Regions from separate parts of the Paenibacillus sp. WLX2291 genome, predicted to be linked through region 4. Evidence: riboswitches for the same ligand, from Rfam matches in the RefSeq annotation. Region 4 holds a riboswitch; each other region holds the start of a gene.
The links. Region 4 has a riboswitch for thiamine pyrophosphate ahead of tenA (thiaminase II). Riboswitches for the same ligand answer to the same signal wherever they lie in the genome.
Positions count from the first base shown of each region.

Region 1: it holds a riboswitch for thiamine pyrophosphate, as region 4 does, so the genes downstream of both, thiC (phosphomethylpyrimidine synthase ThiC) here and tenA (thiaminase II) in region 4, are expected to answer to the same signal.
Region 2: it holds a riboswitch for thiamine pyrophosphate, as region 4 does, so the genes downstream of both, ACDE64_RS01770 (ABC transporter substrate-binding protein) here and tenA (thiaminase II) in region 4, are expected to answer to the same signal.
Region 3: it holds a riboswitch for thiamine pyrophosphate, as region 4 does, so the genes downstream of both, thiM (hydroxyethylthiazole kinase) here and tenA (thiaminase II) in region 4, are expected to answer to the same signal.

Region 1 covers NZ_CP176755.1:1,823,665-1,831,474, reverse strand. The annotation lists gene pepF (oligoendopeptidase F) at 1-1,145, shown strand, start outside; gene ACDE64_RS07850 (lipopolysaccharide assembly LapA domain-containing protein) at 1,510-1,863, shown strand; gene ACDE64_RS07845 (M42 family metallopeptidase) at 2,069-3,106, shown strand; TPP riboswitch at 3,164-3,267, shown strand; gene thiC (phosphomethylpyrimidine synthase ThiC) at 3,509-5,278, shown strand; gene ACDE64_RS07835 (ABC-F family ATP-binding cassette domain-containing protein) at 5,676-7,637, opposite strand; gene ACDE64_RS07830 (hypothetical protein) at 7,652-7,810, opposite strand, start outside; gene ACDE64_RS07825 (TetR/AcrR family transcriptional regulator) at 7,809-7,810, opposite strand, start outside.
Region 2 covers NZ_CP176755.1:422,363-430,172, reverse strand. The annotation lists gene ACDE64_RS01790 (bifunctional 2',3'-cyclic-nucleotide 2'-phosphodiesterase/3'-nucleotidase) at 1-1,635, opposite strand, end outside; gene ACDE64_RS01785 (hypothetical protein) at 2,112-3,776, opposite strand; gene ACDE64_RS01780 (Spo0E family sporulation regulatory protein-aspartic acid phosphatase) at 4,149-4,343, opposite strand; gene ACDE64_RS01775 (pyridoxamine 5'-phosphate oxidase family protein) at 4,741-5,157, opposite strand; TPP riboswitch at 5,546-5,654, shown strand; gene ACDE64_RS01770 (ABC transporter substrate-binding protein) at 5,745-6,818, shown strand; gene ACDE64_RS01765 (MTH1187 family thiamine-binding protein) at 6,938-7,231, shown strand; gene ACDE64_RS01760 (ABC transporter permease) at 7,228-7,810, shown strand, end outside.
Region 3 covers NZ_CP176755.1:4,662,318-4,670,127, reverse strand. The annotation lists gene ACDE64_RS20050 (ABC transporter substrate-binding protein) at 1-1,532, shown strand, start outside; gene ACDE64_RS20045 (FecCD family ABC transporter permease) at 1,551-2,597, shown strand; gene ACDE64_RS20040 (FecCD family ABC transporter permease) at 2,594-3,592, shown strand; gene ACDE64_RS20035 (DUF1129 family protein) at 3,667-4,335, opposite strand; gene ACDE64_RS20030 (alpha/beta hydrolase) at 4,818-5,648, shown strand; TPP riboswitch at 5,747-5,848, shown strand; gene thiM (hydroxyethylthiazole kinase) at 5,986-6,819, shown strand; gene thiD (bifunctional hydroxymethylpyrimidine kinase/phosphomethylpyrimidine kinase) at 6,841-7,650, shown strand; gene thiE (thiamine phosphate synthase) at 7,647-7,810, shown strand, end outside.
Region 4 covers NZ_CP176755.1:5,372,222-5,380,031, reverse strand. The annotation lists gene ACDE64_RS22990 (neutral zinc metallopeptidase) at 1-355, shown strand, start outside; gene ACDE64_RS22985 (hypothetical protein) at 371-532, shown strand; gene ACDE64_RS22980 (TIM barrel protein) at 684-1,466, shown strand; gene ACDE64_RS22975 (hypothetical protein) at 1,606-1,743, shown strand; gene ACDE64_RS22970 (alpha-glucosidase/alpha-galactosidase) at 2,126-3,472, shown strand; gene ACDE64_RS22965 (metalloregulator ArsR/SmtB family transcription factor) at 3,513-3,815, opposite strand; gene ACDE64_RS22960 (TIGR01777 family oxidoreductase) at 3,993-4,880, opposite strand; TPP riboswitch at 5,293-5,395, shown strand; gene tenA (thiaminase II) at 5,534-6,220, shown strand; gene ACDE64_RS22950 (ECF transporter S component) at 6,217-6,813, shown strand; gene ACDE64_RS22945 (ABC transporter ATP-binding protein) at 6,797-7,810, shown strand, end outside.

The DNA of each region.
Region 1 (7,810 bases), 2.1 Mb from region 4:
AAGCGATCTACGGTACGTATGCACGTCAGAAAAACACGATTGCAGCGACACTGACTGCGAATGTGAACAAGAACATTTTCTATTCTCGTGTACGCAAATACCCATCGGTGCTGGAAATGTCCCTCTATGGCGACAATATTCCAACAGACGTGTATACCAACCTGATCGATACGATTCACGAAAGTCTGCCAGTGATGCACCGCTATATGGCGCTGCGCAAAAAGCTGCTTGGTGTGGATGAACTGCATATGTACGATCTGTTCGCACCGCTGGTAGAAGAATTCAAAATGGATATCACCTACGAAGAAGCAAAACAGACGGTTGCAGACGGTCTCAAACCACTCGGCGAAGATTATTTGAACTCGCTGAACAAAGGTTATAACGAGAGCTGGATCGATGTATACGAAAATGAAGGCAAACGTACTGGCGCTTACAGCTGGGGTGCTTATGGTACGCATCCATACGTACTGCTCAACCATAAAGATAATCTGAACAGCATGTTCACGCTGGCACACGAAATGGGTCATGCCCTGCACTCGTATTATTCCGACAATGCGCTCTCTTACCGTGATGCACAGTACACTATTTTCCTAGCGGAAGTTGCTTCTACTACCAATGAAGCACTGCTGATGGATTATCTGCTCAAAAAGTCGACCGATCCGAAGGAAAAAATGTACCTGCTCACCTACTATGCTGATCAATTCCGTACAACAGTATTCCGTCAAACGATGTTTGCTGAATTCGAGATGATCGTACATGGACGCAGTGAAGCAGGCGAATCGCTGACTCCGCAAGATCTGTCACAGATTTATTACGATCTGAACGCTAAATATCACGGTGATGGCATGACTGTGGATCAGGAGATCGAGATGGAATGGGCACGTATTCCCCATTTCTACAACAGCTTCTATGTGTACAAATATGCAACTGGCTTCTCCGCAGCAACCAGCTTCTCGAAGCAAATTCTCGAAGAAGGTCAACCCGCAGTCGACCGTTATCTCGGTTTCCTGAAAAGCGGTGGTAGTGACTACTCTATCAATATTCTGGCAAAAGCCGGGGTGGATATGTCTACACCACAGCCGATCCGTGAAGCGATGAGCGTATTCGAAAGTCTGGTTAGTGAAATGGAACAACTGTCCAACTAATACGCTGTATATAGTGGATGTAGTGCAAGCATACGATACAGATGATATGCCTTTGCTGATGGATGTTATATCGATTGTTGATGATAGTAATATCGATCCTATTCGGAACGTTTGTATTCACACCGGCAATTCGTTATCCAGATTGCTAGATTGCCGGGCAGCTCTAGTCTCTTCTCCCCTGTCAGTCCTCATCAAGCTGCCGCACGCCTGCCTCGAACTGCTTGTTCGCTGCGCAGGCGTGCTTGTTGTGTGTACATTGAAGCTAACAAGCGATATATGGATGTTTATGTTGTCTCTAATTACTTTATATAGTAGTAGACAATCTATGCCATGTAAGATGAAGATTTGAAAGGGGTTATGTACAATGAAATTTCAATGGACACTGATTCTGGGATTGATTTTTGCGGTTGTTATTGCAATCTTCGCAGTCATTAATGTGAATCCGGTGCAGGTCAATCTGATGTTTAATGTCGTGCAGTTGCCGCTGATTCTGCTCATTCTCGGCTGTACGCTCGCAGGCGGTTTGATCGTCGGATTTTACGGTATTTATCGTCAGTATCGGTTGCAACGTAAAGTGAAACAACTGGAAGCGCAAATCGCTCAATTGGGTGAAACACCTGTTGCCGATAGCGGTCCAGTCGGCGATGTCGAGTTTGACAATATGTATGATCGCAAAGAAGATCCGGCAGTCTCGTCCTTTTCGGATCGCAAGTTGTAAATGATTCGCATCATCTAGCGTAGCTGAATAACCTGTTAGACGCATCCACCTGTTGCCTGCTGGACTCTCCGGCGTTGCACAGGTGGATTTTTACTGGCTAAGCTTAGGCAAAACTGGTATGTTGTTTATATTGTGCCTTTGGAGGCTCACTGGAATTTTGACTATGTCGTACAGCCTGTGTTGACTGTGCAAAAGGAGATTGAACATGTCCATTACGATGAACCGCGAGTACACCCTTTCCCTGCTTCAGCAGCTGCTGGCAACGCCTAGCCCGACAGGCTACACGCATCACCTGCTAGCAACACTGCATGAGGAAGCACTCAGACTGGGAGTACAGGCGGACTATAACCATAAAGGCGGATTGATTCTGACGCTTGCTGGTCAGGATGATTCACGCACGATTGCATTAAGCGGTCATGTCGATACGCTAGGTGCGATGGTTCGTGCTGTCAAACCGGATGGCAAAATCCGCATGACCATGGTCGGCGGTTTTACGATGAATAGCATTGAAAATGAATACTGTATCATCCATACTCGCAGTGGCAAAATGTACACCGGCACAATCCTCTCTACCGAGCCGTCGGTGCATGTATATGATCACGCGGAAACGTTAAAGCGAACGGAAAATCATATGGAAGTGCGAATCGACGAGGTTGTTGCGTCGAAAGAAGATGTCGACGCACTTGGCATTGCGGTGGGCGATTATATCTCCTTCGACGCGCGTCCGGTAATGACAGATAGCGGATATATCAAATCCCGCCATCTGGATGATAAAGCGAGTGTTGCCGCCATGTTCGGGCTATTGGAATCGGCGCATACTCACCAATGGAAGCCGCGTCATACAGTGAAATTACTCATTTCCAACTACGAGGAAGTTGGTCACGGCACCGCCTATATTCCAGGCGATATCGACGAGATGATCGCGGTTGATATGGGCTGTATCGGTGATGATCTGTCATGTAAAGAAACGGATGTATCGATCTGTGTCAAAGACAGCTCCGGTCCTTACGATTATGAGATGACTGGCAAGCTTGCTGAGTTGGCACGGCGTGAACAGATTCCGTTTGCGCTTGATGTGTATCCACATTACGGTTCTGACGCCTCTGCTGCACTGCGTGGTGGCAACAATATCCGGGCGGCGTTGATCGGACCCGGCGTACATGCTTCGCACTCTATGGAGCGTACACATAGCGATGCCGTTATTAACACTGCACGTCTGCTAGCAGCTTATATTACCGAATAATCACTATCATGGCAAAGGTTGACAGAACGTTTGCCGACCAAGTATAGTGTACAGCGAGACATCCACTAGGGGCGCCCGTATGGGCTGAGATAAAGCGTAGCTTTGGTCCCTTTGAACCTGATCTGGGTTATGCCAGCGTAGGAAAGTGGTGCAATGATGACCGGCTTATTTTGTTTGCCTGTGGTCTTATTTGCCGCTTCCGTTCGCCGGAGGCGGCTTTTTGTCGTGTTCGGTGAATCGAAGAAGATAATAGGATAATATATGCAAGCATGGCAAACATGTCGGTTGCGGATTGCAACTGATGTATTGGTTACATACTGTACTGGTTGCCGCCCCACCATATTCCCTACTCAGCAGTCTACGATGGATGTTATCCGTATAACTGTAGGAGGATTTTTGACTATGCCTATTCTAACAACCCCATTGCCCGGTAGCCGCAAAGTGTATACAATCGGCTCACGTCCCGACATTCAGGTGCCAGAGCGCGAGATCGCCCTTTCACCGAGTGAATTACGCGGTGTGGAAACTGCCAATGCACCGCTACGGGTGTACGATACGAGCGGACCGTACACTGACGAGCAATCAACCATTGATATTCGTCGGGGATTATCTCCACTGCGCGCAGGCTGGATTGCTGAACGCGGTGATTGTGAGCCGGTTGATGCGCGAACAGAGCAGCCAGAGGATAACGGATTCACCAGTATGGAAAAAGCGGAGCTGCACGGCGCGGAGAAGTTTCCAGACTACGGGCTCCAACCTCTACGTGCCAAAACGGGACATAATGTGACCCAGCTACATTACGCTCGCCGTGGCATCATTACGCCGGAGATGGAGTATATCGCTATTCGCGAAGGGATGACGCCGGAAGTGGTACGTGCCGAGATTGCTGCCGGACGTGCAATTATACCTGCGAATGTGAATCATCCTGAGCTGGAGCCGATGATTATCGGACGCCGGTTTCATGTGAAGATCAATGCCAATATCGGTAATTCGGCAGTTGCTTCCTCTATCGAGCAGGAAGTGGAGAAAATGACATGGGCGACGCGTTGGGGCGCAGATACGATTATGGATCTCTCCACTGGCAAAAATATTCATACGACGCGCGAATGGATTATCCGCAATTCGCCAGTGCCGGTCGGTACAGTGCCGATTTATCAAGCATTGGAAAAGGTCAATGGTAAGGCGGAGGATCTCAGCTGGGAGATGTATCGGGACACACTAATTGAGCAGGCAGAACAGGGTGTGGATTATTTTACGATTCATGCCGGGGTGCTATTACGTTATATTCCGCTCACTGCGAAGCGCGTAACCGGCATCGTCAGTCGCGGCGGATCGATTATGGCAGCGTGGTGTCTGGCGCATCATCGAGAGAACTTTCTGTATACGCATTTTGCAGATATTTGCGAGATTATGAAGGCGTACGATATTAGCTTTTCGCTGGGGGATGGACTACGTCCGGGTTCTATTGCGGATGCGAATGACGAAGCTCAGTTTGCTGAGTTGGATACGCTAGGTGAGTTGACGCAGATCGCTTGGCAGCATGATGTGCAGGTAATGGTTGAAGGTCCAGGGCATGTCCCGATGCAGCTCATTCAGGAAAATATGGATCGACAGCTGGATGTGTGCAAGGAAGCCCCCTTTTATACACTCGGTCCGCTAACAACAGATATTGCGCCGGGCTACGATCATATTACGAGTGCGATTGGAGCAGCCATGATTGGCTCGATGGGGACGGCGATGCTCTGCTATGTAACACCTAAGGAGCATCTCGGTCTGCCGAATCGCGAGGATGTCAAAGAGGGCGTTATCACGTACAAAATTGCTGCGCACGCTGCCGATCTCGCCAAAGGTCATCCGCGCGCCCGTTATCGGGATGATGCACTGTCCCGCGCGCGGTTTGAATTCCGCTGGCGCGATCAGTTTCATCTATCACTCGATCCCGAGCGGGCGATGAGTTATCACGATGAGACACTGCCCGCAGAAGGTGCCAAATCAGCACATTTCTGCTCCATGTGCGGCCCGAAATTTTGCAGTATGAAGATTACGCAGGATATTCGCGATCTGGCAGAACGGGATGGAATTGCGCCGGAAGAAGCGATTGAGTCAGGTATGGAGCAGATGGCGGAAACGTATCGCACGCGGCAAGGCTCGACGAACAGTGTGTATGGTTGATAGACTTGCGTGGTCTATATCCTTCGTACTGATATAGCAGAAGCAGAAGATGTTGATCCGGTAGTGTGTACGAACAACGATATATTCACCTCAAGGCTACTCTCCCATTGATATGACGAATGATATGTATGGATTGCTTTGCATTTCCATCGACTCATGTATGTCATGGGAAAATATAAACAAAAACTCCCTGTCGCATCAGGATCAACAGGTGTTGATTCTACTATGCACAGGGAGTTCTTCATATATTCAATTGCTGTAGAACGTATTCTATATCGCTATTATATATCGCAAACTCAATAGATGATGAGACAGAGAATAGCTGATGGAATAACGAATCGTTACTTGCACAAAAATAAGTCGGGTAGATCAGAGCATATCGCTTGTTCCGCCAGATTTATCCCTGCTGTTCAATCTTCTCTGCCAGCTCATTCAAATACGTCCAGCGTTCCATCAGATGCTCTAGTTCCTGCTCGCCTGCCGCTTGCTCTGCCATCAATTCCTGCAAGCGCACGGAGTCGTTGAATGCCGCTTCCATATCGGTTGTGATGCGGCTCAGCTTGCTTTCGGCGGCTTCGATCATGCTGTCAATCTGCTCATATTCGCGTTGTTCCTTATAGCTGAATTTGAGCTTGTCGCGGGATGACGTTCGTTTGTTAGCATCATTGGCAGCTTCGGCTGTGATCTCACTGGACGAAGCGGCATCGGTAGCTCCTTTGCTTGCCGATGTTTCTTTGCCCATATCATTCGTTTTGAGTTGTTGACCGCCAGTACGTTCTTCGTACTCGCTGTAGTTACCAGCATGAATACTTACGACACCGCCACCTTCAAAGGCAAACATCTTCTCACACGTCCGATCCAAAAAGTAGCGATCATGGGATACGACGAGTACAACGCCTGGGAACTCTTCCAAATAATCTTCCAGCACGGTCAGTGTCGTAATATCCAGATCATTCGTCGGCTCATCCAACAGCAATACATTCGGTGCACTCATCAATACGCGCAGCAGATACAATCTGCGCTTCTCGCCGCCGGATAGCTTGGCAATCGGCGTCCATTGCGCAGATGGAGTGAACAGGAAGCGTTCTAACATCTGGGCAGCGGTAATGCTGCTGCCATCCGATGTTTTGACCACTTCGGCAGCTTCCTTGATGTATTCGATTACACGCATATTTTCATCCATTTCCTGATGTTCCTGCGTGAAATAACCGAATTTGACCGTTTGACCAGTAACAATCTGCCCGCTGGATGGCTGCAATTTGCCTGAAATCAAATTGAGCAGCGTTGATTTACCGCGTCCGTTCGGTCCGACGATACCGATCCGATCTCCTGCCACCGCATGGTATGTCAGATCATGAATCAGCTCGCGACCGCCCAATGTGAGCGATACATGATCCAATTCGATAATTTGCTTACCGAGACGAGAGGAAATAGTCGACACTTCCAGCTGGTCGTTACGACGATTGGGATTGTCATTTTTCAATTGTTCAAAGCGATCAATTCTCGCCTTCTGCTTGGTGGTGCGTGCTTTGGCACCGCGGCGAATCCATGCCAGCTCCCGGCGCAGCAGATTTTGGCGCTTGTCCTCGGTTGCGGCTTCGCGTTCCATCCGCTCGGCTTTTAGCTCCAGATAGCGGCTATAGTTGGCTTCATACCGATACAACCGACCTTGATCCAGTTCTAGCATAACGGTAGCTACACGATCTAGAAAATAGCGATCATGCGTAATCATTAAGAGTGCGCCGCGCCGCCGTTGCAAATATTGCTCCAGCCATGTGACCGAATCATGATCAATATGGTTCGTCGGCTCATCCAAAATAAGCAGCTCCGCCGGTTGGATCAGCGCAGTCGCCAGCGCTACCCGTTTACGTTGACCACCCGACAATGTCCCCATCGGCGCATCGTAGCGGGTAATGCCAAGCTTGGATAACACGTTTTTCGCTTCGCTTTCCAGCGACCACGCATCCAGTCGATCCATATCATGACTAACTTGCACGAGCTGTTGTTGTAGCCCGGCATCTTCCGGCGTCTGCTCCAATTGCTCCATCACGTTCATATATGCGCTGACCGCCTGCAATTCCTCACCGCCGCCTTCGAACACTTGACGAAGTACGGTCGCTTCCGGGTCGTACGGTGGATTTTGCGCCAGATAGCGGACACGGACGCTGTTGTTAATCACGACTTTACCGCTGTCCGGCTGCTCCAATCCGGCAATGATTTTCAAAAAGGTCGATTTACCAGTTCCGTTGACGCCGATAATACCGATCTTATCGCGATCTTCCATGCCAAACGAGGCATCTTCAAACAATATTTTATCGCCAAAGCTTTTGACGAGTGCTTCTACAGTCATTATGTTCATTGCGATTCACCTTCTCAGGCATCTGCCTGCTGCATAATTTGGGCATGACACGATAGCGGATAACGCATCGTCACGCCGATACCCGCTATTATACCACGATTGAGAACCAGATTTGGAAAAAGAGCATACAAACGCTCCCATTGCTCCATCCACGCCTTATACATCGAGCGGTT
Region 2 (7,810 bases), 660 kb from region 4:
GTATTGCAGATTGACGATCCGGTTAGCGGATTCATTCACAACTGTGCCTTTGCCGTCATACTTGGCAGGCTGGGTTACGTCGATCTGATACGTTACACCGTCGATTACATCAAAGTTGTACGTTGGGAAATCCATATTGATCAGTGCTTGCTCGCCGGATTTGGATGGATCGATCTGGTTGAACTGTCCTGCGGACCATTCCAGCCAGTTTTTCACTTCTTCCCCGTTCACTTTTACCGCATAGACCGTGTTTGGATACACATACAGGTCAGATACGTTTTTGATTGCAATCGTACCAGCAGGAATATCGGTATAGTAAGCTGCACCAGAACGTCCGCCTGCTTTGAATGGTGCACCTGCGGACAGGATTGGCAGACCTTCATAATCAGTTCCCTGTAACTTCTGCTCCAGGTACCATTTCTGTGCATTTGTTACGATCTGGATCGACGGATCGTCCTTCACCAGTGCAAAATAGCTGGTAATACGGGACGTTGTCGTTCCAACCGGACCACGGATATAATCCAGTGTTTCTTCATGCTCAGTGTACACAGCATCGACTACACTTTGGTCTGCTTGTACAAGCGCTGTTTTGGTCGCTTTGTCGTAGATTGGGCGTGCTTCTACTTTGGAGCTAGTTACATCCCAATCGTCGCCGTTTTGTGTCAGTTCCAGATCGATGATACCGAGATGGTCACCCCAGAAGCCCGGCTCGACGGATGGAACACCGTTGATCGTGCCTTTTTCGAGATCGACGCCTGTTTTACCAGCGAAGTCGCTGCTTGGGAATACTTTGTGTGCATGACCAAACATGATCGCGTCGATGTCAGGTACTTTGCTCAGGTACAATACCGAGTTCTCCATCAGCTCGGTTTGTGGAATATCTTCAAAGCCGGAGTGAGGGACAGCGATAATGATGTCCGCGCCTTCTGCTTTCATTTGCGGGATAAATTTGTTGGCGGTTTCTACGATATCCTTCACGACTACTTTGCCGTTCAGGTTCGCACTATCCCACTGCATGATTTGCGGTGGCACGAAGCCGATCACGCCCACCTTCAGATCATGGGTAGTACCGCTCTCGTCGGTTACTTTTTTGTCGAGAATCAGGTATGGGGTAAAGTAGTTTTTCTCGCCTTTGCCTGTGCCGTCATCAACGTAGATGTTGGCGTTCACGTAAGGGAAGTTAGCGCCCTTAACCGCTTTTGCCAGGAAATCGAGACCGTAGTTGAACTCATGGTTACCGTAGTTACCGGCATCATAGCCGAACTGGTTCATCGCTTTGTAAACTGGATGCACTTCACCGTCTTTGAGCGGGTTGATCTTCGCCATATAATCACCCAGCGGTGTGCCTTGCAGCAGATCACCGTTGTCGATCAGAACGCTGTTCTTCGCTTCATTACGCGCAGCTTTGATCAGCGTTGCTGTCTTCGCATAACCGTACTCATCCGTCGGTTTATCGGAATAATAGTCATAGTTGACCACGTTCGTGTGAATGTCCGTCGTTTCCATCAGTCGAATCTTCACAACTGCGCTGCCTGTTGCGTCCGCTGCGAATACCGGAATTGCCGTAACAGCAAACAGCTGTAGTGCTACAAATGCGCTAACCGCATTGCGAATCGTCTTTTTCCCCAGTTTCAAAATACAAAACCCCTCCCACATAAATTGAGCACGGGTATCAGCTTGATGTATCGCTTTCCATAACGGTCGGTAACGCGCGGTTCAGCCGGAGCCGAGTTATGTATGAACCAGAATAGATAGGAAGTCTCTTCCCGTTAAGTATTGACCGATGGTAAAATGAAAGTCGACGCAAGACCGTATACCCTGTTACATGATAGAATTGTATACTATTGGCTGATATATTTGAAGTATAATTTAAGGTTTTTTTAATGTTTTTGTGAAAAATAACTTTGAAACGTTGTTAATGTATCATTCTTTGTTATAAAACCTGCTATATAACTTTGTTTTTTATCCAAATCATTCAGTGAAAGATGCTTGTATGCCCTGCTCCATGATTGCGATGTTCAGTATAAATCCCCTGCGATGACAGAATATTCCTGCCTTATATGCGTCTCCTTTCCTATGATCAACTGATCAGTGAAAGGAGACGTTTTATTTTACAGAAAATACAAGCGAAAATGCATCTGATTCCAGATTCTGTCACTATGCTCCACTGCATATACGATCTCTGCCCGACTACCTTGCTGTATGACCTGCGGCTGTGGAGCCTGCGCGTCCACCTGAACAGTCAACCCCGGCAACTGCCAGCGATCAGCGGTAATCTGAATCTCATGCAGAGCAGCCCCTTCTAGCTCGAAGACCAGCTCAATCGGTACAGCAGCCTCCAAATGAGCAGTAATATCCAGACGGCTTACCTCCGTCTCTACGTTAAATGTCATGCCACGCAGATGGGTATTCCAGCTCTGTCCGACCTCCCGCCGTACCATACGCATAGAATATCGCCGTCCCTGCTCATCCAGCCAGTGAGCGGTAGCATGATGCATCTGCCCGTTTGTATTATGACTCCCTGTTAGACCGCCGATCATCAGCTGCGGTGATAGCCAGGCCGTAGCGGTACACACATGCCGATTATGCCCTGGCAGATCACGTTCGCACAACTCCTTGAACTGACGAACCACAAACCGCTCGCCTTGCTGCTCTCTCAGCTGCTGTAACGCTGCTTCTGGTACATCTACACCAACTAGCGCAATAAGCAGATCATGGCTTGTTTCGCAGTTTATGCTTGTGAGATGACGCTTTGATTCGCCCAGCGCCAGATAGAGCAGCACACCAATGGAACTGTGACTAGTGATCTCATTCTCGTAGCTACGTGCAAACGGTCCGCATATATTTTCCATAGCAGGGCTGTAAAATGCAGAGATATCTTCCCACAATCCGTGTTCCAGCTGTAACCCAATATTGCGAAACGATACCGAACGTCCATACACTCGCCACATGCCTAGCACCGTCAGATCGACCCCATAATACGTACTGGAATTGAATTCGGCAAAGGAATGCAGCTCCCTATAATCGTCCAGCAGCGCCATTGCTCCACGCTCTGCATGCTGAATCCAGTCTCTCTGTTCATACCGATGCCCATAATAATGCGCGATAAACAGATGCATCAATTCAATATTCGTATTCGTCGGAATGGATTGCGATACATACCGCTTCAGCGATGTGGATACCGCACGCTGCATCGCCTCATCCATCCGTGCCACCTGTTCGATCGACAACCGATCTTCAAAATGCTCCAAAATCACCGCAAACGTACAGGCAATAAACTCGCGCCAATTTGGATCAAAGCTCTCCCATACCCGCGGAAATACTTCATCCGCCGCTCGCCAAAATTGCTCCTTATACTGTGTCTGCTCCTCCAGCTGTGCATACTGCGCAAACCGACGATACACTTCTGCCAGCGCGTCCTGCTGCGCATATCCATATCCCGGCGAAAAGGTTCCCCAAGCTGTATGCCCGGATGGTGGAGCTTGCTGCTCTGGCGATGCACGGAATGTCCCTTCATAGATCTCGCCTTGCTGCGTCAGCTGCATCTCCAGCACACGATCAATGATGCCGCTCGCCATCTGTACATCTTTCAGACTACCGCGCAGCAGCAGTCCAAGCGCATAATGAGCGCTTTCCCGTGTATCGTGCTGCCCCTCTTCATCCCATATCATGCTCTCCTGCTCGTCGTATCGTGTATCCAGCTGTTCCATCGCTTGCTTCATCAAAAACATCTTGTCCGGCGATAAGGAACTCGCAATAGTGCTCCACTTTGTCATAGTAAAGATCATCCTTTCGCAACGTATAGTATATAGTAGCTTCTGGTGACTGGGACTAGCTTGTAAATGGCTACATTGCACTAGCCTGATTGTTTCAGTGCGACAGATCGCTGTTTCTGCATCTGCTTACAGACTTGGCGATGCCGTTATGTATTCCAAAGTATGGTGCTGTCTCTGCCATCCGGCAATAAACTTGTTTTCGTTCATAAACCGAATGTCCTATCGCGGACTGTCGCGTCGTCTACAATCCTATTCGTTGTAAGCCTTTGAGCAACTTGCTGCATGTCATACAAAAAACGCCGCATCGGCAGGATCACCTACCAATCGGCGTTTTGTCACACTGTCCTACTACCGGGAATCCCGATAACAAGATCAGCAATTTTCATTTAATTTATGAGCTGGCTCCCGGCGTTTGCGATGCTTGTACTGCAAATACGAATCCAGAATACGATCCAGCTGTTCTGACTGATCAATCACCCGGTGATCCCGAATGCCATGTTCGGCTGCCATCTGGTTCAGAATGCGGCGCTCCTGCTCGATTTGCTGTTCAATCTTTTCCAGGTCCAAGGAAAACACCTCCCGTAAAATACCCCTTCCAACGTGCATGCTCTGTCTGATTACGGGCATATTTTCCATCACCATATCCCGCGATTGTATGGTTTGATCTGCGAAAGAATGCTGCTTCATCTATATGTCTTAGTTGTTTACATTAAATTGTTGGTATTATATTGGTTATACCTTACTTTCATGTGACGTTTCAAGTTCCTACAGTACCTATTTTATCCTTATTTTGGAAACAAAAAATGACAAAAAATCCGGTTTGGAATTTTGTATTTCGGGATAGAAATTTACAAAATTCGTCACCGGATTTTACGAATGCCTACTATGACAAGGATTTACCTGTGTAACAAAATACGACAGCAAGGCTGATCGTATCTCTTAGGTGTAACCGCAACCGGCAGGATTAGCCCTGCCAGGTTTGCTTATTGCCGTCCTGATCGGTATATTCGATTGTTTGTGGTTTGATATCCAGTACGACATAATCGGGATCATCCGGTCCAGAGAACCATTGCTTGAAATCGTCTTTCCAGACGCGCTGCTTCAGCTCGGCATCATCAGACACCGTTGCCGTTGCCTGTACTTCAACCACTTCGTTATTGCCGCCTTTTTCGTAACCTAGCAGCAGATAGCAGTTCGGGTTTTGTTCCAATTCTTCAACTTTATGCGTTTTGCGATCCGTTGCCAGATGGATGTTCAATCCTTCATTGTAGAGCGCCATATAACGAACTTTCGGCTTGTTATTCTCTACTGTACCAAATGCACAAAATGGATTGTCAGACAGGGCTTTGATGATTGCTTGTTCTTCGATGGATGTACTCATGATCAAGCTCCTTTCGCAAGTGGGAAGATAAGGTATTGGTTGTTCCAGATTCTGCTTCTATCATGGACATGTATCCTGATCACTCAGTTGTATTCGTCCTATGACAACGGATATACATACGTATGATCCGTTAATGGTATAAAAAATACTTCATTGCATACATACCCGATGCGGCTGGCAGTGAACCTGTTACAGCTTGTTTTGGGACGGTTCGGTGCGAATGTATCGCCTGCTTGCTGTTGTATTAGCATCCGTTTACTATGAACATCCGCTTTCTCATTCCAACGGTTCAGCCCGCGGTTCAGCTGTATGTTTCGACGATACGCTCGCGGCTGACCTGCTGGACAGTTATGCCCTGCTCGTCTATAATTACAGCTAGAAAAAGCGCATATCTGTCTAGGGGAGCTGGGAAGCCGGCTGAGAGTGTATTCCAACAATACTGACCCTTATACCTGATCTGGATAATGCCAGCGTAGGAAGTGAAGCATGCCATGTATGTCTACTCATATATGCACCTATGTCGTCCCTGTCCGGGGCGCTTTTTTTATATAACAAGCACGATATTCAGAGGGGAGTCTTACCGAAACATGAATACATTACGCAACAAAACAGGTGTGCTGATTCTGCTGTCTCTGGTGCTACTGATAACTGCCTGCGGACAACGCAGTAGTGATAGTCAGAACAGCACTGGCAGCACTGACAACGGAACTGCATTACAAGATGTGCAGGTCGTGCTGGATTGGACGCCGAATACGAATCATACCGGTCTGTATGTAGCTCAAGAGATGGGATATTACAAGGAAGCTGGTCTGAATGTGAAGATCATTCAGCCCGGTCAAGGCGGCGCAGATACGATGGTCGCTTCCGGTCAGGTGCCGTTTGGCATTAGCTATCAGGAGAGCGTGACGCAGGCGCGTGTACAGGATGTGCCGCTCGTCTCACTGGCAGCAGTCATTCAGCATAATACGTCCGGCTTTGCCGCTCCGGTAGATCGCGGCATCAAGTCGCCGAAGGATATGGAAGGCAAGTCATACGGCGCATGGGGTTCACCGGTCGAAGAAGCCGTCATGAAGTCGATCATGGACACAGACGGCGGTGATGTTAGCAAGGTGAAGAGTGTGAATATCGGCGATGCAGACTATTTTACAGCTGTCAAAAAAGGCATTGATTTCGCGTGGATCTTCTACGGCTGGACGGGAATCGAAGCCGAGCTGCGCGGCGAACCGCTCGATATGCTGTACGTCAAAGACTACTCACCAAATCTCGACTATTACACACCGGTTATCGTAACGAACGAGAATGAGATCAAAAACGATCCCAAACTGGTGAAGGCATTCATGTCTGCCACAGCCAAAGGCTATGCATATGCCATCGCCAATCCCGACAAAGCTGCTGATATTCTAATCAAAGCCGTTCCCGATCTCGATCCCGAACTGGTCAAAGCAAGCCAGAAGTGGTTATCGCCGCGCTATCAGGATGACGCTGCTCAGTGGGGTCTGCAAAAAGAATCCGTCTGGGCAGGTTACGCCGACTGGATGTACAAACAGAAGCTATTGGAGCAGCCGCTAGATGCAAGCAAGGCGTTTACTAATGACTTCTTGCCGTCCGCTTCGGCAACGACCCAAGACACTACGACCACAACAGATACTACAGCAAAATAAATAGTCATTTCCGTATACAAGCATCATTTGCATATACAGGTATTGCAAGTTTGCCATACCATATCGTCGTATAACAGGTTTCATCATCTCTCATCTTTGTATTCAAGGAGGCAGATTCCATGTCCAAGACACTACTCAGCATTCAGGTCATTCCCAAAACACAGCCCGGCGAGGATTCTTACGATTACGTCGATGCCGCGATTGAAGTCATTCAGTCCTCTGGCGTTCCCTACGAAGTACATCCGCTGGAAACGACGATGGAAGGCGAATTGGAGGAGCTGCTGGATATCGTGCGCCGTATGCATGAAGCACTGGTCGCCAAAGGAAGTCCCAGCATCATTTCCCAGATCAAAATCGCCCATAATCCCACCGGCATCAGCATGAACGGTCTAACGGAGAAATACCGAGCATGACGGTACGTGAATGGTGGAAAGGCATATGGCCGCCCTCAGGGGCGGTCGTTTTGTTACTGTTGCTCTGGCAGGCGGCGACGTCGCTGTTCGGAATTGAGGATTGGATTCTACCCGCTCCGCTGCAAATTGCGCATGAAGCGTCCAGCAGCTATGAACGGCTGCTTGGGCATACGTGGGCGACGCTCAAGCTGACACTGTCCGGCTTTGCGATCGGTACGGCAACCGGGCTGATCGTGGCAGGTGTGCTGCATTATGTTCCCTTTCTCCGGCGTGCCCTATATCCGCTGCTCATTCTTAGTCAAAATATTCCGATTATTGCGCTCGGGCCGCTACTCATTATCTGGTTTGGCTTTGGCATATTATCCAAGCTGATCGTCATCGTGCTAGTCTGCTTTTTCCCGATTACGGTTGCCGCACTCGGTGGATTAGCCGGTACAGATCGCACCATGCTAAACTATATGCAAATGATCGGTGCTTCTCGCAGTCAGATCTTCTGGAAGCTGGAATTGCCGTACAGTTTGCCTGCCGTCTTTTCTGGATTGCGCATCGCCGCGACGTATAGCATTATGGGTGCTATTA
Region 3 (7,810 bases), 710 kb from region 4:
TCCTACATATGTACGATAGTCTGCGTACTGGTGATGCACTGCATCTTTATCGGGTGCACGCGCTGTTCGGGCAAATGATGTACGAGATTCTGCATCAGCTTGGCAACGAAGACCAGCAGCATATGCTTGATCCCGTTGCACAGGCGATGCGTTATATGGAAGAACATTATACAGATCCATGTACGATGGATGAACTGGCGGATCGTCTCGGATGCAGTACACGTCATCTATCGCGTCTATTTCGCAAGCAAGGCATCGGGCAAAGTCCATCGTCGTATTTACTGCATTTGCGGATGGAGCGTGCTTGTGAATTGCTGACAGTAAGCCGACTCAGTGTACAGGAGATTGCACGTAGTGTCGGGTACGAGGACGTGTATCATTTTAGCCGAATGTTCAAAAAGTACAGCGGGCTGGCGCCCGGGTTATATCGTCAGCAGCAGCGTCGTCCGAATATGCCATCTGGTAAGTCTGATTTCTCCATTGCTGCGATTGGGAATGATGTCTATATTGATAATAATTCTCAAAAAGAAAAAAGCAGTGGAGGGTCTCACATGATGTATAACTATTCGCGGCGTTCTGCCGTATGGATGCTGCTACTCAGCTTCAGTCTGTTGCTGGGTGCCTGTTCATCCGCGGCTCCGAATACAAATAGCAATGCCACCAGCGGCAATGAGTCGGTACAAAGTGCGACAGCCGAGAACGGTATGCGCACGATTCAGCACGATCTCGGTTCCACCGATGTCAAAGAAAACCCAGAGCGCATCGTCGTGCTGGAGCAGGGCTTTACCCAGACGGTTGCGGCATTGAAGGTCAAGCCTGTTGGTGTGGCGGACGATAACAAACCGGAGCGTTTCCCACAGGATACCCTTTCTTATATTGAAGGCTACACCTCGGTAGGTACGCGCTCTGAACCGAATCTGGAAGTGATTCGCACGCTCAAGCCTGATCTGATCATCGCCGATACAAGCCGTCACACCAATGTATATGATCAGTTATCTGACATTGCACCGACGATCGTTTTCAAAAATGACACTGCTAATTACGACGAGATTGTACAGTCCACTGAACAAATCGGACTCGCACTCGGCAAGGAGCAGGATGTGCAGACACTGTTGAACGACCACAAGCAGCAAATGGAGACGCTACGCCAAGCGGTGCAGCAAGGACAATCCGTGCTGATCATCGCACCGGATGAAGAGGAGAGCAATTCGTTCCAAGTACGAACGACGTCTTCGTTTCACGGTTCATTCTTGGCAGCAGCCGGACTGGATTATGCACTCAAGGACGATGCGGAAGTCAGCCAGTTGATGACGACCGAACAGCTGATGGCGATAGATCCGCAGCATTTGCTTATTTTAATCAATGAAGATAACGATTCCGTATTGGACGCGCAAAAGGATAATCCGCTCTGGAATCAATTGCAGGCGGTACAACATGGTCAAGCACACGAGGTGGAGCTGGCAACATGGTCCAGACAGCGCAGTCTGCCTGCATTGAACAACATTATGAACGAAGCAGCAGGTTATTTCTAAAATGAACAGGAGCTATACATGATGAGCAGCAGCAATCGTACCGACAGTCAGGCGAAACGGACAGGCATCTACAGCTTGCCATTGTTTTGCTTTGCAGCGGCGGGAGTGCTGCTGTTCATATTTGCCCTGTTGTCATTAATGATCGGACCAGCATGGATTGGCTGGTCAAGCATTGTCGGATATGTGTTGAATAATTCGGAAACGATCAAAGACCATGTTGTGCTGCATATTTTACGTGTACCGCGTATGCTGACAGTGCTGCTCATTGGGGCAGCGCTTGGCGTGGCAGGGTGCATCATGCAGGCACTCACGCGTAATCCGCTGGCATCACCAAGTGTATTCGGTATTCATGCAGGTGCGTCGTTTGTAATTGTACTCTGTACGATCCATTTTCCAGCAATCAATGGATTGGGATTGTCAGCGGCGGGATTCGCAGGTGGATTACTGACTGTGTTGCTGATCGTAGGCATGAGTGCTGCGATTCGCGGCGGACGTGCTGATATTCGCATGGCGCTGATCGGTGTAGTGATTCAGGCGCTGCTATCTTCATTTACACAAGGGCTGTTGATCTTCAACGAAGAATCAGCATCGCGTCTATTATTCTGGCTAGCAGGTTCGGCGGCGGGGGTGCAGTGGGATGAGGTATATGTGCTGTCCATCTGCTGTGGGATCGGCTTATTGGCAGCGATGTTTCTGGGACGTTCGTTATCCCTGATCAGTCTCGGTGAGGAGATGGCGCGTGGACTTGGACAACGAATCTGGACAGTGCGGTTGATCGGGACGCTGATTGTTGTACTGTTGGCAGGTTCGGCGGTAGCTGTTGTGGGACCGATTGGGTTTGTTGGCTTGATCGTACCGCATATCGCGCGCTATTTGTTAGGAACGGACTATCGCCGTCTATTGCCGCTTAGTGCATTGCTTGGCGCCATTCTGTTAACGATGGCAGATGTGTGCTCGCGCTTTGTGAATTTTCCGGCGGAAACACCGGTTGGTATCGTGACCGCGTTGATCGGAGCACCGTATTTTGTTTATTTGGCACGGCGCCAGAGCAGGAGGCAGGCATGAAGCGTAATGTGATGGTATTGACGATGTTGTCGCTGCTCGTTCTGCTACTAAGTCTGCTGAGTATCAAGGTAGGGGCGGTATCAATCGGCTGGCTGGATATACTGCAAGCTTTGACAGGGCGAAGCGATTCGGATCAAAGGTATATTGTGCTGCATTACCGTTTGCCACGAATTGTCGTCGCGATTCTGGTTGGCAGCGGATTGGCAGTATCGGGCTTGATCACACAGGCGTTACTACGCAATCCGCTTGCAGCACCGGATACGCTCGGCATCTCTGCCGGAGCTTCGCTAGGTGCGGTGCTGACTGTGCTAATATTGCCGCCCGGTCAGCCTGTATGGGTGACACCACTGGCGGCGCTCATTGGTGGGTTCGTCGGTGGAATGTTAGTGTACGGATTGTCGTATAGCGGTGGTATTGATCCCGTACGATTGGCGTTAGTCGGCATTGCGGTTAGCGCGTGCGGCAGTACACTTGTTCAACTGCTCGTGACTCGGTTTGCGGCGAATGCTAGTACCGTGCTGTTATGGTTAAATGGATCGCTATGGGGGCGCACTTGGGATCAGGTGATACAGTCGCTACCTATTATCGGGCTAGCGTTGCCAGTAACATGGGTACTGGCGCGGCGGCTGGATATACTGGCGCTAGGGGATGAGACGTCGCGCGGGCTTGGTTTGCGTTTGGAGCCGGTGCGATTATTGTTGTTCGGATTCGCAATTGCGCTGGCTGGCGGTTCGGTCGCAGCGGCGGGCATGATCGGATTCGCTGGTCTGGTCAGTCCACATATGGCAAGGCGACTAGTCAGCCGGGGACACCGCATATTGATTCCGGTTACAGCACTAGTCGGTGCAGCGCTTGTGCTGCTTGCCGATATGATCGGGCGTATTCTGGCACCACCGGTAGAATTTCCGGCAGGGCTAGTAACGGCGGCGATCGGAGCGCCGTATTTTCTATATTTGTTATGGCGCGAGTTCCGTCCTGCGCGTGCACGCGCATAATCAAAAAGGGCACGCTGTCACAATCTAGCGACAGCGTGCCTTTTCATCATTCATAGTATAGAAGGGATCATTCGTTAGCGGCGCATAAAGATAAACTTTTGACCTAGAATACCGATAATGCACAGGACAAGGCTAATCCACGGCGAAATGATCACGACTGGCATCACATTACGCAGATAGTTGCCGACCACGATAATAGCGACCAGAATGACCACATACGTCAATACAGAACGAGCGTTGATCTGCATACGCGGACGATCCAGATCGCTCTTTTCTACTGGCTGATTCGCTACACGCGTGACCAGCTCCACCAGCACGATCGCACCAGCGGCAACCAGTACAAGCGTCGATAGACTGATCTCGCCGACGACACCCGTGCCGCTGACGTTGATTTTGAAAAAGCCGGCAAGTGCTTGCAGTAGAAATACCCACGTAAGCGCGATCCAGACGATCATAATATAATACATCGGTTTGCTGAGTTGCCGGCGCTCCGGCAAATTCTCTATCAACTGAGTGGCATATGTGTCGGAGTCTTTGCCGAACAGCTGTAAGGCGCTCTGCTTCCGTTTCTGTGCATCCAGTAGATGCTGTCCCATTTCCAGCAGCAATTCTTCGCCGGACTGGCGCTCGATCCGGGCATCTCGAACATAGACGATCACATCATCATAATAGTTCAGATTTTCCGTATTGAGCTGATCCCGGATCACATTGATGTCTTTGACCAAATGACGCACTGTACTCATAGCTGTTCCTCCATTTCTCGCTAGATTTTATGATAGTTAAACCGCCTGTCGTCTGACAGTGAATGTTACGGACGAACATGCGGATCATACCTGATATGCAGGATATGTATATTCACTATTACCCGGAATACACGGGATATGTCGCAGGTTATGATGCCATGCGCAGGGCGCTCTGCATCTGATACATATAGCGCTTGCAATCGTACTTGCACGCATGTACCGATCAACCCGGAAACCACTATTTTGCCACACTTTCGCAAGATTGACAATTCACTCGGCAAAATGATATTATAGGAATATAAATAAAACTTACTAAACATATCGGAATTATTTAATTTTAAATGAAATTGTCCATTTGGTTTGCACTTTGCGTTGTGTAGCTGACATGTAGATGGACAGATCTAACAATAGAGGAAATGGATATCGGAGCGCTGATGAAGCCATGCCTCATGCAGCAACCATACAGACAAGGAGGAATTACCATGGAACGGAATATTACGATTCGTCATCATGATGTAGATCTGGCAGCCAGTATTCATTACCCGGCGCAGGAGCACAAGTCGGAAGGCAAGGGTAAAGGGCGAACACCGCTGGTCGTGATCTGCCACGGGTTTATCGGCAATCGGATCGGTACAGATCGCCTGTTTGTCAACAGTGCGCGCGAACTGGCAGCAGACGGATACATGGTTGTTCGTTTTGACTATGCGGGTTGCGGTGAGAGTGGTGGTCAATATGGTCAACAGGGCATTGAGTCCATGGTTGAGCAGACGCGTACCGTATTGGATTATGTCGTCAACTGCAATGATATTGATCCAACGCGTGTAACGTTGCTCGGTCACAGTCTGGGTGGTGCGGTAGCGCTGCTGACTGCGGTGCGGGATCGCCGTGTGAATCATTTGGTGCTCTGGTCGGCGGTTGGTCATCCATTTAACGATATTGTCAAAATCGTCGGTCGCGAAACGTATGAGCAGGCGGTCATTCAAGGGGAAGCAGATCATCAGAGCTATACGTTCACGCCGGCTTATTTTGAATCGTTGGGCAACTTCCAACCGTTCCAAGAAGCACGCCGGTTTACTGGCGATGTGCTGGTCGTGCATGGCACAGGCGACGATGTGATTCCGGTCGACTATTCGTTCCTATACCAAAAGGAATTTTGGACACGGACGGAAGGTCGCTGTGATAAGCAGATTATTTTTCAGGCAGACCATACGTACTCATCCGGTCCGCATCGACGCGAACTGCTGGATCATACGCGCCAATGGCTTGCCGAGCGCGAAGCGGCACAGACACAGTGGCAGCACTGGATGATCTGAGTATCGTACACCGATCCTTTTTTGCCAAATGATCATGAGCGTGATATGGTAAACATGCAACAACTAGTATAGGCACAATCAAACTGTATAGGTTATACGCATTTCACTAGGGGAGCCTGACGGCTGAGACGGAATATTGTTCCGGACCCTTGGAACCTGATCTGGATGATACCAGCGGAGGGAAGTGGAACATCGATTCGTTCATGCAACAGACAGCCATTGTGATCATAACATGGCGGTTTCTAGTGAAAGGATACGACCCACCTGTCTCCTACGGGAGAACGGTGGGTCTTTTTGCGTTTGTTTGTATTGTAAACCATCTGAAGGAGGAAATAGAATGTCTTTTTTGCGAACGGTACGGGAGCGTCAGCCGCTTGTTCACAATATTACCAATGTTGTCGTTACGAACTTTACTGCGAATGGATTGCTGGCGCTGGGCGCCTCGCCATTTATGGCATTTGCACATGAGGAAGTAGAGGATGTAGCAGCGATGGCAGGAGCCGTCATGCTCAATATCGGTACGCTTGATCCGTATGTCGTGCAGTCGATTTTGTTAGCAGGCAAAGCGGCGAATCATGCCGGTGTACCGGTAGTATTCGATCCGGTAGGTGCCGGAGCGACGCCCTACCGCACCGCTTCTGCTCAGCAAATTACGGAAGAAGTGCGCGTCGATATTGTGCGCGGCAATGTGGCGGAAGTTGCCAACGTCATTGGAGAAGCGTGGCAGATCAAAGGCGTCGATGCAGGCGGCGGAGATGGCGACCGCGTACAACTGGCAATTCGGGCGGCGCGCCAGTTGCACTGCATCGTGGTCATTACAGGTGCTGAGGATCTGGTGACAGATGGGGATCAAGTGTATGGCATCGCCAACGGTCATCCTCTGCTCACACAGGTCACAGGAGCAGGTTGTCTACTTAGCTCGGTTGTGTCTGCATTTGCTGCGGTTACGGATGGAAGTCGGGCGCAATTGTTGCAGTCGTCGGTAGCGGCGTTGACCTTTTACGGAGTAGCTGCGGAGCTGGCGGCGGAACGTGCCGGGCAGCATGGAACGGGTAGTTTTCAGATCGAGCTGTTAAATATGTTAGGTACGGTTACGCCGGAGCAAGTACAGCAGCGGGCGCGTATGACTCAGAAATCAGACATTCATCAGCCAGATCATCATCTATCTTGAACAGAAAGGAGAGAATATACGATGCGTATTCATCAGGCATTAACGATTGCTGGCTCGGATAGCGGCGGCGGTGCAGGCATTCAGGCAGATCTGAAAACATTTCAGGAGCTAGGAGTATACGGTATGTCCGTAGTGACCGCTGTTACCGCGCAAAATACTGCCGGCGTACAGGGCGTATATCCTGTTGAGCAGCAAGGTGTGGTCGCGCAGCTGCATTCCATCGGCGACGATCTACAGCCGGATGCGGTGAAGACCGGCATGTTATTCAGCGCTGACATTATTCGCGAAGTGGCAGCAGCCGTGCGACAGTATGAGTGGAGCAAGCTGGTAATCGATCCCGTGATGGTGGCAAAGGGCGGTTCCGTACTGCTGCAACAACAGGCGATGCAAGCGCTCATTCAGGAGCTATTGCCGCTGGCGGCAGTCATCACGCCCAATGTACCGGAAGCGGAACTCTTAACGGGTAACACCATCCGCACACTAAGCGAACGCGAACAGGCGGCGCGGCAACTTGTTCAGATGGGCGCTCGTGCCGCCGTTATCAAAGGCGGGCATGATACATCCACCGCGCAAGCAGTCGATGTACTGTTCGACGGTACGCAATTTCATTATGTAGAGCGTCCGCGTGTAGACACTCCGCATACGCATGGCACGGGCTGTACCTATTCCGCAGCTATGACCGCTGAATTAGCCAAAGGCAACGGATTGCTGGAAGCAGTACAAACCGCCAAAGCATTCGTGCATGCAGCAATCGAAGACGGATTGGGCATCGGCTCCGTACACGGACCGACCAATCATTTTGCCTATCGAAAAAGGGGTGCTGTACGATGAATCATCTACCATCCAGCGGTACGACAACACGCATACAATGGATACGTGAACGCTTGCCTCTTTATCTCGTCATGGGCAGTGTGAATTGCAAGCATACGCCAGAGCAGGTACTGGAGCAGGCGATTGCCGGTGGCGTTACGCTATTTCAATACCGGGAAAA
Region 4 (7,810 bases):
GAACTTGCTAGGGACGATGGAGAAGATCGAGCCATATCGTCAGAAGCTGAGTGAAAAAGAATTTAACACGCATTACCAAGTGCGGCTTGAGTTACAGGCGGATTATTACGCTGGGGTCTGGGCGCACTACGAACAGGGCAAAAACCTGCTGGAGCAGGGCGATCTGGATGAAGCATTGACGGCTGCGAGTGCAGTTGGCGATGATACGATCCAGCAAAAAGCGCAGGGCTATGTAGTGCCAGACAGCTTTACGCACGGTACGTCCGAGCAGCGCAAGCGCTGGTTTAACAAAGGCTTTGAATCCGGTACGATTGCAGGTGGCGATACGTTCGGTGTGAGTGATAGTAATCTGTAAGCGAAGTCGGTATACTTGGTCAGCAACGAGCAACGAGCAACGAGCAACGAGCAACGAGCAACGAGCAACGAGCAACGAGCAACGAGCAACGAGCAACGAGCAACGAGCAACGAGCAACGAGCAACGAGCAACGACTGCTCCGGCGCGTTGTTCATCCAGTCGCAGCTAACTTCATGAACTTGGCGGTTCCGATTCATCTGCTGTTTACACAGTTCTGCTACGCTGAACTTGGGTGCGGCGGTGCATCTGGTATATGATAAAGAGAAAGCCCGCATCCCTACACAGAAAAGGGCATATTCGGCAAAATGATCAACCGAGGAGTGGAGTCATGAACAACATACGTCTCAAAAGCAGTTTGGATCGGGAAAGTCTGGATGACCGCCTGCAATACGAACCGGAAATTATGGAGTTATATTTGCGCCCGGATGATTTGCAGCAGGAGCAATTGATCCGCGAACGCATTCGCGAACTGAAAGGGCTGGGCATGGATGTGTATTTGCATCATCCGAGCCGTTACAATAGACGATTTCTCGATATTATGAGCACCGACGAAGAGATGTACCGCTACTACCGGGAATCGACGCGTCAGTTGGTGAACATTTGCGTGGAGGAAGGTAGCAAATGCGTCATTCACGCCAACTATTTGCACAGTGAGAATAATGAAATTTCGCGTGAGCGCAGCATTGCTCTGCGCGAAGAAATCGCCAAGCTGCTAGACAATGGCGGGCGCGAGGTGCTGTTGTGGGAGGATTCCACAGAGGGATTGTTCTGTTACGCCAATCCATATCTGATCGACGAGGTCATTATTCCGCTCAATCTGCCAGTCAATGTGGACGTAAGTCATACGTTTATTAGCTTCCGCGGCGATAATGCACAATTGCAGGAAGTGCTGGAGCGTACAGCGCCATATGCAGTGTATTATCACCTTGTAGACAGCATGGGGCAGTTTCACGATTCGCTGCCGCTTGGGCAAGGATTGATCGACTGGCAGATGGTGAAGCGACTGGTGCAGGGGAAAGCGTACATTTTTGAAATTAACTTGGAGGGCGGACATATTGATTGTACGCCGATGGTGGAAAGTGCGCGTTATTTTGACAGTTTGGAAGTGTAAATGATTGTACAAAATGAGAAGTAGGTATAAATAAAACTTTATTACGTGTTATAACTACGTTTATATGATATTATATTAACGAGATAGAGAGCATTCGGTGGAGCGATCGCGGTGCAGCCTTCGACGAGGAGGTGATGCCATGATCGCACTTGTTCTAATTGAATTTGTGGATGTATTGAAGGGAGTTGCTGCTTCTCTAAGTATTTTGCTTAGTGGACGTAAGCTCTGTAGAATCATTCGTCGTAAATTCAAAGACAAAAAAGAACCCACCGAATAAAGGTTGACAGCCTTCGGTGGGTTCTGCACATGAGAAGATTATTCAAGTGTGTTGCGCGCCGTGGTTTCCCCGGCTTTCTGTCCTATAACCCTGCCGTTGACGCGGCGGGGTTATTTCGTTATCGATGGATCGACAAGAACGCCGTCTAATCGATATTGTATGGTAACAGTATATACCCGAAAAGAATGAGATTCAACAGAAAACGGAAAAATAGCACGTAAAAAAGTTATATTCGCTTAATCAGAAAATACAATATTTCATAAAACATAAAAATAACGAAATCACGCATTATGACAAATAGTGCTGGCATTGCTCCATGTCGGTATGTAAGCGCCTCCCGTATAGTGAAGGTACATTCCACATTTCAAGGAGGCGATCCATCGTGAACAAGATTACGTTTATTGGAGCGGGAAGTACGGTATTTGTACGTAATGTGCTGGGTGATATTATGCTAACTCCGGCATTGCAGGGTTTTGAATTGGCACTATACGATATCGATCATCAGCGGCTGCAAGAATCGGAGACCCTGCTTCATGCCATGCAAACAACAGCAGGGAGCACTTGTGTCATTCGCTCGTATACTGACCGTCGTCAAGCATTATCTGGTGCCAAATACGTCATCAATGCAATTCAGGTTGGCGGATACGATCCATGTACGATTACCGATTTTGAAATTCCAAAAAAGTACGGGTTGCGCCAAACGATCGCAGATACGCTCGGCATTGGCGGTATTTTCCGTAATCTGCGCACGATTCCGGTTATGCTGGACATTGCGGCGGATATGCGGGACGTATGCCCGGATGCGTGGTTCCTCAATTATACCAATCCGATGGCGGTGCTGACGCAGGTGATGAATACAGCAGGCGGCATCAAGACGGTGGGCTTGTGTCATAGTGTACAGCAGTGTGTACCGGGGCTGTTCCGGTCGCTGGAGATGGATGATACCGGTGTGCAGGCGAAGATTGCCGGGATCAATCATATGGCGTGGTTGCTAGAAGTGACGCGCGATGGCGAAGATTTGTATCCTGAGATTAAGCGCCGTGCGGCAGTGAAGCAGCAGGAGAAGCATGAGGATATGGTGCGTTTTGAATTAATGCACCGATTTGGTTATTATGTGACCGAGTCGTCGGAGCATAATGCGGAATACCATCCGTATTTTATCAAGCAGCGTTACCCGGAGCTGATCGAACGCTTCAATATTCCGCTGGATGAATATCCGCGTCGCTGCGTGAATCAGATCAGAGAATGGGGCGAGGTGCGGGATGGTCTGATGCAGAGCGAGGCATTGGAGCATACGCGCAGTCTGGAATATGCTTCGTACATTCTGGAAGCGATGGAGACGAATATTCCATTCAAAATCGGTGGCAATGTGATGAATAACGGTCTGATTACCAATCTGCCGCAGGATGCATGTGTGGAAGTACCGTGTCTGGTGGACGCTTCCGGCATTCAGCCAGTGCATATCGGTGCGTTGCCGCCGCAGCTGGCAGCATTGAACCGCACCAATATTAACACCCAGCAGTTGACGATTGAAGCAGCACTAACAGGCAAACGAGAGCATGTATACCATGCGGCGCTACTTGATCCGCATACCGCAGCGGAATTGTCGATCGACGATATCGTATCGCTGTGCGATGATCTGATCGAAGCACATGGCGACTGGTTGCCGGTATTCCGCAACCACGATACATGGAAGATCCCACAGCCCGTTCATTTCACGACCAAATAAATCTTGTGCAAAGCAAGGCTATGTAGTAGCGTAGGGTACTTTACATGGAATCCATCTCATTGGCGAGATTGTGCAGATGAGACACGACGTATTCCTGATCCATCCAATAATATACTTCCTGTCCAATCTTCTCATAGCTGACAATATCCGCATCTTTTAGAATGCGTAGATGATGCGAGATGGCGGGACGGCTAACGTGAAAGTTAGAGGCAATCTCGCCTACATTCATTCTGCCTTTGCGTCCGAGCAGCGACAGGATGTGCAGACGTACCGGATCAGCCAGTCCGTTTAGAAAACGAGTCGTTTTGTTGCGATTTTGTGCGTTGAGATAGGAAGAGTTCATGGGCAATGTCTCCTAATGTAGAATCGTTGGCGAATGAGAGTGCACACTTGGGTTATACGTTATTACACGAAACAAGGGCTTGCTATGGATGAGGACATCATGCCGGATGATCTGATCATCGTGTGGAATGATGTGATCCTGATCAGGCGTATACATGTATTGTAAAGGAATTTCCAGCTATTTCAAAATATCTTCCAGCGTGCGCTCCAGTCTGCCGAATCGGAACATAAAGCCTTCTTTGACTAGCCGATTGGGCACGACCCAGCGGCTTTTCAAGATGAGTTCGGTTTCAGTGCGAATCATGGCTGCGCCCATTTCTAACATCCAGCGCGGAGCAGGCATGCCGATGAATTTGTGCATATTCTGGCGTAACAATGCCATCAGTTCGCCGTTAGTAACTGGGTTCGGTGCGGAGCAGTTGAAGATGCCGTCCAGCTGCTTGCGATCCCGTAGGAAAAGGATGATTCCCAGCAGATCCTCAACATGAATCCAGCTGAAGCGCTGTTTGCCTGAACCTTGCTTGCCACCAAGTCCGAAGCGTACGAGATTGCGATACGGCGTCATGACTCCGCCGCCCGGTCCTAGTACGATGGCGATACGTAGCGCAATCTGGCGAGTATGCGGCAATTTGAATTCGAAAAATGCCTGTTCCCACGCCTTCGCTACCTCAACGGAGAAGCCAGTGCCGATCTCGCCTGCCGTCTCGGTCATCGGACGATCTTCGGCATGGCGGTAAATGGTTGCCGTGCTGGAGTTGAACCAGAGCGGTGGTGGGGAGTAACAGCTCTGCATCGCATGACCAAGCGCACGCGTCGTTTCTAAGCGGGAATTCATAATCTCGCGTTTGTTCTTCTCATTGTATCGACAATTGACCGATTTGCCTGCCAGATTGATTACCATCTGCGCCCCGTCCAGCGCACGGACGATGCCTGGCTGATCGTGCCACGACACATGACCCGGACGACGCGAGATGATAATTACTTCGTAACCCATATCAAGAAAGCGCTTTTCAAAATACTGACCGATAAATCCTGTGCCGCCAGCAAGCACGACTTTGTTGCTCATGGTACCAGCTCATTTCCTAAGGATTGGTGAAATCTGATCGCAAAGCGTACACTTGTCGTCTATAGGGAACTCAATAATGGAACTCGGCAAAGGATGAAATACCCAATAGCATAGGATGCACACGATAAACCGATTGGACAGTAACATAACAGCCATCTTACTTATTTATAAACCATTCCCAATGCCATGATTGAAATATTTGTAAAAACACAACGCAAGAAGCAGATGCGTTCTCGTTCAAATGGCACAGGCTATGTTATCATCAGTACCCATTCGCCGACTGCTATAGGGGTTGGATGTTCTTGACAGTCGGAAGGATGGTGTGTAGAGTAGGAGGCAGTCAAACAGACTGCGTTGTCTTCTGCTGTGCCTGTGATCACCGACACGGCTATGACACGCAGTTTCATAATCGAAAGACCACTAGGGGAGCCATATACTGGCTGAGACGGGATTGTCCCGGACCCTTGGAACCTGATCTAGTTCGTACTAGCGTAGGAAAGTGGAGACCGTGCAGGGATCAATTTGATGATGCCGTTTATACTGCCGCTCCATAGGGGGCGGCTTTTTTGCGTATATGCATATACAGGTCTGCGACAATCCATTTTCCGGTCAGAAGGTGCTTTCACACATTTCAGACAGGGGAGAGATGAATGATGAGTTTTTCACAGGAGCTTCGTCAGGCGGCGAATCCGATTTTTGAGGCGATTTTTGATCATACATTTGTGCGCGGGATTGCGAACGGGACATTGCAGCCGGAGCAGTTAGCGCATTATGTGAAGCAGGATTTTGAATATTTAAATGCGTTTATGCGCATTTACGGAACGGCGATTGCCAAGTGTGAGCGGCGCGAGGATATGGCGGTATTTAACGAGCAGATCTCGTTTGTGCTACATAGCGAGATTCATCCGCATAACAATTTTTGCAAGGTAGCGGGTGTGAAGTATGAGGATTTGCAAGGATATCCGCTCGCTCCAGCGGCGCATCATTATATTCGCCATATGCTGACGGCTGCGCAGGAGGGCGATCTGGGTGATATTTTGGCGGTGCTACTGCCTTGTCCGTGGACGTATTGGGAGATTGGTGCACGACTATGGGAGGAAGTGAAGCCGGATGAGAATCATCCGTTTTACGAATGGATTGACTTCTATGGCAATCGGACGGATAGCATTACTGCGCGCTTCTGTGAGCGGCTGGATGAGCTGGCAGAGCAGAGCACACCAGCTCATCGTGAGCGGATGAAGCAACATTTTATTCTGAGCTGTCAGTTTGAGTATATGTTCTGGGATATGGCGTATACGCTTCAGGATTGGCCCGTATCGCTGGAGGTGGCACACGTATGAGCTGGAATTGGAAAATGAAAGAGGTTGTGCTCACCGTTATTTTATCCGTTGCCTGTGGAGTGATCTATCTTGGCTGGTCAACGCTGTGGATTCCGATCTCAGCGATTGTCGGTCCGGTCGGAGCAGGCTTTATGTTCGGCATCTGGGTAATCGCTAGCCCGATTGTTGCGTATATTATTCGCAAACCAGGCGCAGCGCTGATCGCTGAGGTAGCAGCAGCGGCAGTGGAGATGTTGACAGGCAGTCATTTTGGATTGTCAGCGTTGTTGATCGGCGTATTCCAAGGGCTGGGGGCGGAGATCGCCTTTGCCATCTTTGGTTATCGCACATTCAATGTGTGGACGATGATGCTGTCCGGCGCACTGGCAGCGGTCGGCAGTATGGTATATAGCGTAATCGCCAATGGGTTCGGCTATTACACAACGACGATGTTCCTGCTGACGCTAGGCATTCAGGTGGTCAGTGGTATCGTGCTTGGCGGTTTACTTGCCAAAGGGGTCGTTGAGGCACTCGGTCGTACTGGCGTGCTGGACTCGTACGAGATGATGAAATCGCGCCGCAGAAAAGGAAATGCTCATGGCATCGCATCCTGATGATCAAGCGTCGTATGTTGGTTGCCGGGACATGTCGGTACGCTTTTACAATCGGGAGCAGCCGGTGCTGCATAAGCTGAATGTAGAGATTCAGCAGGGGGAAAAGGTGCTTATTCTCGGACCGAGCGGTGGTGGCAAATCCACACTGTTATCTGTGCTGGCAGGTATTATTCCGGAGCATCAGGAAGCAGAGCTATCCGGCGACGTATTTCGCCAGCCAGCCTGTGGCGTAATGTTTCAGGACCCGGATTCGCAATTTTGCATGCTGCGGGTAGATGAGGAGATTGCGTTTAGTTTGGAAAATCGTTCCGTGCCGCGTACCGAGATGGATCACATCATCGACGAGGTGATGCAGCGTGTCGGTCTGCATGTGGATCGCCAGACACACATCGAGACGCTGTCCGGTGGCATGAAGCAGCGGCTGGCACTTGCCTGTTTGTTGGCGCTGGAACCGGAGGTGCTATTCTTCGACGAGCCGACCGCCCAGCTTGATCCTGCCAGTCGGCGCGATATCTTCGCTCTACTGGAACGGTTAGGGCGGGAGAAGCGGCATACGATGATCGTGGTGGAGCATGTGCTGGATGGTTGTGTGGAATGGATGGATCGGGTGATCTTACTGGATGCACACGGTCAACTGATCGCCGATGGCGCACCTGCGCAGATGATTACGAAGTATCGGACACAGATGGAAGCAGCGGGGATCTGGCTACCGCGTCTGTTTCCATACCGCTGGGAAGACGTTTGCTCCAATCCCGCCCATCCGCTGGCGCTAGAACTGACGAAGCAGCTGGAATCCAGAATAAGCAGCCTTGATTCGCACCCAACGAAGCGATCCAGCGATGTTCCACTCTTAAAGCTACCGCAAACCGACGTGACAGCAACGATTGTGCAAACTGATAGACTGAACATCGGCTACAGTCGCCGTACGGTCATGAAAGAGCTGAATGTGAGCTGTCAGCAAGGGGAGTGGATCGCGATCGTCGGTGCCAATGGTAGC